2 regions of the Bradyrhizobium sp. UFLA03-84 genome follow, and region 1 is predicted to be linked to the other one. Evidence: riboswitches for the same ligand, from Rfam matches in the RefSeq annotation. Region 1 holds a riboswitch; the other holds the start of a gene.
The links. Region 1 has a riboswitch for ZMP and ZTP ahead of glyA (serine hydroxymethyltransferase). Riboswitches for the same ligand answer to the same signal wherever they lie in the genome.

Region 1 (3,555 bases):
CCCAGTTCGAGCGCGACGACATGCTGGCGATCGCGGAATATTTCTCGCAGAAGCCATGGCCCGATCTCGGCCAGCCGCGCGCGCCCAAGGATGTCGCGGCGAAGGCGGTCGCAGCCAGCGCATCGGTCGGCTGCCCGGCCTGCCATCTCGATCGCTTCCAGGGCGACGGCACGGTGCCGCGGCTCGCCGGGATGGGACGCGACTACCTCGCGAAAACCATCGCCGATTTCCGCAGCCGCGCGCGCGGCAACAATCCCGGCATGTCCGACCTGATGCTGGCGACGTCGCCCGACGACCTCGCCGCGCTGGTGGACTATCTGGCGGGGCTATAGCGGCGGGCAGGTTGGCCTCAAGCGAGCGCAGCGCTGTCGCATACCCGCTCTTGGCGGCCGAGGTCGGGCGCCAGCGCTCGACCTCGTTACGTACGTCCGCGCGCCGAAGTTGCGGTTGCCGGCGTAGAGCCGATCAGTTCGGTCGAGACCTGCACACCACGCCTGGAACAGGAAAGGCTCGGCACATCTCGATGCACTCCGATCTGAGATGCGCGAGGACCGCGTCGTCTCCGTTCGCCTGCAGAGCCCCCGCAATGAACTCGCCGATACGGCGCATTTCGGAATCTCCCATGCCACGCGTGGTCGCTGCCGGTGTCCCAAGGCGGATACCGCTTGGCCTGAGCGGCGGACGCGGATCGTCTGGAATAATTTGCTTGTTTGTGGTGATGGCGATGGCATCGAGCACGTCCTCGGCTGCTCGCCCGTCCAGTCCGACGGATGCTACCGTGTCGACGACCATCATGTGATTGTCCGTCCCGTCCGTGACCAGCTTCATCCCGCGGTCCATCAGCGCGCCGGCAAGAACCTTCGCGTTGCGCAGAACCTGCAGCGCGTAAACCCTGAAATCCGAGGTCGCCGCCTTCTTGAGCGTCACGGCAGTCCCGGCCACGACGTTCATGTGAGGTCCGCCCTGCAACCCGGGGAAAACGGAAGCATCGATCCGACCGGCATTTTCCTTCCGGCACAGGATGATCCCGCCGCGGGGGCCGCGCAGTGTCTTGTGGGATGTCGTCGTCATGACGTCGAAGCCGGCATCAAGCGGATTGCGCATGACATTCGCGGCAATCAATCCGCCATAGTGGCTCACGTCAGCCATCGTGATCGCGCCAACTTCGTCGGCGATATTCTTGAACGCCGCATAATCCAGGTCGCGCGGATAGGAGCTGTAGCCGCACAACACCATCTTCGGACGTGCTTCCCGCGCGATCGCGCGCAATTCGTCGAAATCTATCGCGCCGTTTGACGGTGCCGTCTTGTAGCGAATGAAGTTGAACAAACGCCCCATGTGGGACACCGGCGCGCCGTGGGTGAGATGACCGCCGTGGGACAGGTCCATGGCGAGAATGGTGTCGCCGGGCTGCAATAGGCCGAGATAGACGGCCTGATTCATCGGTGATCCGGAAAGCGGCTGAACGTTGGCGTGCTCGGCACGAAAAAGCGAGCAGGCCCGCTGGCGTGCGAGGTTCTCGACATCGTCCGTATACTGCTGGCCGCCGTAATATCTGCGTCCAGGATATCCCTCGGAGTATTTATTGGTGAAGACCGATCCGAGCAGCTCAAGCACCTCCGGGTAGGTGTAATTCTCGGACGGAATCAGTTCAACGCCGTCCTGTTGACGGCGCTCTTCCCCCACAAGGGCAGCGGCGATCTCTTGATCGTTGATCGACAGTTCGTTGCGAAACGAAGGCATGATCGGGCTCCTCAACACGCTGTTTTGCCAGCAGATTGGTTGCCCAGGCGATCGGCGTCGGAACCCTTCGCGCTTCCCCGTGGTCGATTCCACGTTAGCTCGCCAGTCGCGCGATAGGACGAATGAGCACAGAGACTCTTCGCAAAGGGGAATCTAGCCGACCTGCGGACCTTCCGCAACCAACGAGTCCATCGCCTCATGCTTCAGCGCGGCGTCAGCTCATCGCGTAGCGCCGACAGGATAGTGAGATCGGCTGCGTGCTTGCCCGCCTTGTCGGCCAGCGCGGCGTCGGCGCCGTGCGCGAGCAGCGCTTTCGCAATTGCAGGATGGTTGCCTTCGGCGGCGATCATCAGCGCCGTGCGTCCGCGCGCATCGCGCTCGTCGACCCTGGCGCCGGCGTCCAGGAGATACGAGACGACCTCGAGCGCCTGCGCTTCCGGCACGGTCTCGTCCGGTCCGGCGGCCCACATTAGGAGCGTGAGGTCGTTGGCGTAGCGCGCATTGACGTCGATATTGCGCGCGAGCAGCTGCTTGACGATGCCGAGCTGGCCGCCGGCCGCCGCATACACGACCGGCGGCTTGCCGGTGTCGTCGGCCTTGCCGCCGTCGGCGCCGTGCGCCAGCAGCATGCGCACCACCATGTCCCGGCCGGCATAGGCCGCGGCCGCGACCGGCGAGGCGCCGCTGCGCCCGGTGAGATTGACGTCGGCGCCGCGATCGATCAGCCGCTGCACGATCGCGGCATGGCCGCGCTCGGCGGCGAAGTAGAGCGCGGTCGATCCCGCGAGGTTGCGCGCGTCGACCGGCGCGCCGCGCGCCAGCAGCAGGTCGACCATGTCGAGATGGCCGGAGCGGGCGGCGTGGCTCAGCGGCCGTGCGCCAAGCCGGTCGCGCGCGTCCACCGAGGCGCCGCCGTCGAGCAGCGCGGTGGCAAGGTTGATGCAATCGGCATCGGCGGCGGCGAACAGCGCCAGCGAGATCTCAACCGCGCTGAGCTGCGCCTTGTCGGTCTCGTATTTGCGGGTCTGCTCGCGGCACCGGGCCGGGTCGGCCGCACCAAAGCCGGCATGGACGTGGCCGGCGAGAAACAGTGCGGCAAGGGCGATGCGGCGATACAAGGCGTGTCCTCCGGATGGCCTGCGGAGCGCATTGCCATCCGGAGCGAGCGTCGCATGATCCTTGGTTGCTGCCAAGCCGCGCAGCGACGCCAAGCCGCGCAGCGATGTTGTGCCGCGCGGCGTTGCTCTGCCGCGCTAACCGCTCTGCCCGGCGCTTGCATTCGCAACGGCGCGCGCGACATTGGCGATCACCTCGTTGCACTTCTCCATCGGCGCGCTTGCCCCGGTCAGGTAGACCGTCACCACGATCGGCTTGCGGCCGGGCGGCCAGAACACCCCGATATCGTTATAGGTGCCACGCTCGCCGGTGCCGGTCTTGTCGCCGACCCGCCAGTCCCGCGGCACGCCGGCGCGCAACCTCGCGTCGCCGGTCTTGTTGGCGACCATCCAGTCCACCAGCTTCTGGCGCGAGGCGGCCTGCAGAGCATCGCCGAGCATCACGCGCTGCAGGTTCTTCAGCATCGTCACCGGGCTCGTGGTGTCGCGCGGATCGCCGGGCACGGCCTCGTTCAGCTCCACCTCCCAGCGGTCGAGCCGGCTGACATTGTCGCCAATGGTGCGGAAGAAGCTGGTCAAGCCGGCAGGCCCGCCGATCTCACGCAGCAGCAGGTTGGCCGCGGTATTGTCGCTGAGCGTGACCGCGGCCTCGCAGAGTTCGGCCAGTGTCATGCCCGACCCGACGTGTTGCTTGGCG
Region 2 (3,555 bases), on a different contig from region 1:
AAGGCGAAATGCTCTGTCGTGACCGCCAGCCGCGCCTGAAACCTGCATCTCGAAAAAGTGAGCGGGAATTGACTTGCCGGGTGAACCGTAACGGCCAGGCAGGAACTAACTAATAAGCCGACCGTTAGAGAACGACCCGGAAGCGCGGGATGGCGTCTGTCCGGGTGATCGTGCGCAGACGATGAATTCGCCCGCGCGATGACTGTTGTCGTCGCGCAGAGATGAACCGCGCCGGTGGCGCGGGGGGAGCTACCAAGATGCCTGTGGCGCGTTATTTCCTGTTCGTTGGTGGCGTGCTGCTCGCGCTGCTCTTCGTCGTCAACGCTATCGTGCCGCAGGAGGCGGTGGTTCCTGGCCAAAGCCAGACCATCTCATCGCCGGGCGTCGACAAGACCATGGTCCGGATCAGGTCGACCCAGAAACTGCCGGAGCGGGTGGTCTATGATACCAACCTGCCGACCATCGTTCCGGCGCAGGTCAACGCGGTTGCCGCGGCGACCCCGGCGGCCGCCAGCGATGCCTCGGCGCAGGCCCGCGTTCGTGACACCTTCGCCCAGTTCATTCCGCCGGAGAAGGCTGACGCGCGCAAGGGCGCGATCGTGGCCGACGCCAAGCCGGCCGACCAGCCGCTGCAGGCCCAGCCGCAGGCACCGAAAAAGCACAAGGTTGCGCGTTACCATGCGCATCCCCAGCAGCCGATGCGGCTGGCCCAGCCCGGCATGTATCAGCCCTACCGGGTCGCACAGCAGCAGCCGCGCATGGGCTTCTTCGGCGGTTTCGGCACCTGGTAGGCAGGGTCGCGCCGTAGCCGGCAACCGATACGCCGCCGCAGATGCTTGCGGCGGCATTTTCATGTCCGCGAGATCGGGCGGCAACCGGACGCAGACGGCCGTCCGGGCCGTTCACGCCGGTTAGCGCGGCAGGCGCGGAATCTTGTCGGCGAAGCCGTTGTAGCAGGTCAGCCGTTCGTCCTCTTCCTTCACGAACCGGCATTCGTTGACGCCCTTGGCGGGGGCGGCCTTCGGCTTGGGCTGCGGCTTGAAGATCTCGTCGTAGCACATCAGCCGCTCCTTGGTGGCGTCGTCGATGTCCTGACAGGCCTGGAGCTTCTGCGCGACCGATTGCGGCTTGCCGGGCGCTGCGGCCTTTTCGCCCTTCTTGGCCGCCGACTTCTTGCCGACCTGGACCAGCGGCTTGTCGCCGACCATCGGCTGCGAGGTCGCCGCCGGCTTGTCGGCGGGGGCCGGGGCCGGAGTGGTGCCTTGGGCAAGCGCGGCAGCCGGGCAGAGGAGCGCCAGCGCGAGGATGATATGTCTCATGTTGAAAATGTCCGAAATGGCGTGATGACCGGAAGGATGGCGCCGGGGATCGGAAAAGCCCGGCAAGTGCCGAGGCTTATCGCAAGTTCTGCCCGAATCCTACCCCCAGAGATGACCCGCCCGGCACCGATCCACCGGCAAAAGAAGGTCAGTTCGTCGCCGGTCCGACTGCAAACGAAGCGTGATTTGCCTTTGCCAGGCCGGGCGGCTATCACGGCGCCATCTGCGCGACTGGCGCTTGGATGGACCACCATCGGGGAGCGCAGAGACTGAACGCCGCGCGCCTGGGCACCGCTTCGAACGGAGGTGCCATGACGGCGAACATTCTTGATGGGCATGCACATGCCCAAATTGTCATCGACAAGGTTGCGAGTGAACTCCACCGGCTGCCTCGCGCGCCGGGACTTGCGGTCGTGCTGGTTGGCTGTGACCCGGCGAGCCAGATCTATGTGCAGAGCAAGGTCAGGATGGCCGAGCGGCTCGGCCTGCGCGGCGAGGTCGAACGCCTGCCGGACGATGCCGGTGAGGCCGACCTGCTTGCCAGGATCGCGGCGCTCAATGCCCGCAACGATGTCGACGGCATCCTGATCCAGTTGCCGTTGCCGGCGCATATCGACGCCCTGCGGGTGATGGCCGCGGTCGATCCAGCCAAGGATGTCGACGGCCTGCATGCCCTCAACGCCGGCCGGCTGTTTCACGGCGACGATGCGCTGGTGCCGTGCACGCCGCTCGGTTGTCTCAGGCTGATCAAGTCGATCCGGCCGGATCTCACCGGTGCGCATGCCGTGGTGATCGGCAGCTCCAACATCGTCGGCAAGCCGATGGCCGCGCTGCTGCTGCAGGAGCACGCGACGGTGACGCAGACCCACATCCACACCCGCGGCATCAGCAGCATCTGCCGGCAGGCCGACATCCTGGTCAGCGCGGTGGGCAAGGCTGGCCTCGTGCGCGGCGACTGGATCAAGCCGCAGGCGATCGTGATCGACGTCGGCACCACGCGCGTCGCGAAGCCGGACGGCGGCTACGCGGTATGCGGCGACGTCTCGTTCGACGAGGCGGTGCAGGTCGCGGGCGCGATCACGCCGGTGCCGCGCGGCGTCGGGCCGATGACGATCGCCTGCCTGATGGAGAACACCGTGAAAGCCGCCAAGGCGAGGACGGCCCGGCTGCAATAGCGCAGAACGCTGAGGGCTAGGCGCGAGCGGCGGAGGTCGCTCGCGCCCGTGCGCGAAGATCATGACCTCGGAGGTAATGGAAAGCCCGCAGCGTTCGGCTATCGTCATGCGACAGACGGAGGCGCGCGATGCTCTATGCAGAAGATCTCACCGAGGGCCAGACATTCAAGCTCGGGACCTACACAATCGGCGAGGCGGAGATTCTGGAGTTCGCCGGGAAGTATGATCCGGTGCCGATCCATACCGATCCCGTGGCCGCTGCGGTGGGCCCGTTCGGCGGCCTGATCGCAAGCGGTTTCAACACCATCGCGATCTATCAGCGGCTCGTCGTGGAGGCGATCTGGAGCAAGGTAGCGGGCATCGTGGGGCGGAGCTTCGAGATCCGCCTGCCGGCTCCGGTCCGCCCGGGCGCCACGCTGACGGGCCAATCCCAGATCCAGAGGATCACGATCAGGCCGGAGCGGCGCGACGCGGTCGTGATCTTCAAGACCGAGCTCGTCAATGACGAGCAGCGTCCCGTGCTCGTCCTCGTGCTCGATGCGCTGATCCACATGCGCCCCGTGGAGCAGGCGCGGACATAGGCTCAGCGCGGACCGTTGGTCGTCGATCTGGTCCTAGCGCAATGCCGCGGCTAGTATGGCGGGCCTGCGGCGGAACTGCAGCGCATCAATGACGTCGTCCTTGATAAGGCCGCGCAGCAAGTTCGCCGATGTGGTGCAGGGCGGATGGTGCCGACGTGAAACGCAGCAAGCAGACGCGTGGCGGGATCGAGGCCAAGCAGCGCAAGGCCGATGAGTGGCGTCACACGCTGGCGCAACGCGCGGCCGAGCGCCAGCGCCTGCGTGACTACAAGATTGCGCTGGCGCGAGACGAGGTTCCGGTGGTGACCAGCCAGCTCGCGCCCTCGAACAGCTATTCGATTCCGGATTTCGTCGAACGCGGAACCTATCGGCCGGAGCCTTTCGTCTGCAAGGATTGCGGCGTTGCCGAGGTCTGGACGCCGCTACAGCAGAAATGGTGGTACGAGACCGCGAAGGGCGACGTGTTCACCAAGGCCGTGC

Region 2: it holds a riboswitch for ZMP and ZTP, as region 1 does, so the genes downstream of both, CK489_RS31505 (bifunctional 5,10-methylenetetrahydrofolate dehydrogenase/5,10-methenyltetrahydrofolate cyclohydrolase) here and glyA (serine hydroxymethyltransferase) in region 1, are expected to answer to the same signal.

The regions. Positions count from the first base shown of each region.
Region 1 covers NZ_NSJY01000013.1:368,831-372,385, forward strand. Annotated here, with positions in the region: gene CK489_RS15850 (c-type cytochrome) at 1-332, shown strand, start outside; gene glyA (serine hydroxymethyltransferase) at 466-1,743, opposite strand; ZMP/ZTP riboswitch at 1,778-1,863, opposite strand; gene CK489_RS15860 (ankyrin repeat domain-containing protein) at 1,947-2,861, opposite strand; gene bla (class A beta-lactamase) at 2,997-3,555, opposite strand, start outside.
Region 2 covers NZ_NSJY01000016.1:315,596-319,150, reverse strand. Annotated here, with positions in the region: gene CK489_RS31520 (hypothetical protein) at 1-39, shown strand, start outside; gene CK489_RS31515 (hypothetical protein) at 258-791, shown strand; gene CK489_RS31510 (hypothetical protein) at 912-1,319, opposite strand; ZMP/ZTP riboswitch at 1,537-1,616, shown strand; gene CK489_RS31505 (bifunctional 5,10-methylenetetrahydrofolate dehydrogenase/5,10-methenyltetrahydrofolate cyclohydrolase) at 1,631-2,494, shown strand; gene CK489_RS31500 (MaoC/PaaZ C-terminal domain-containing protein) at 2,623-3,075, shown strand; gene CK489_RS31495 (zinc-ribbon domain containing protein) at 3,231-3,555, shown strand, end outside.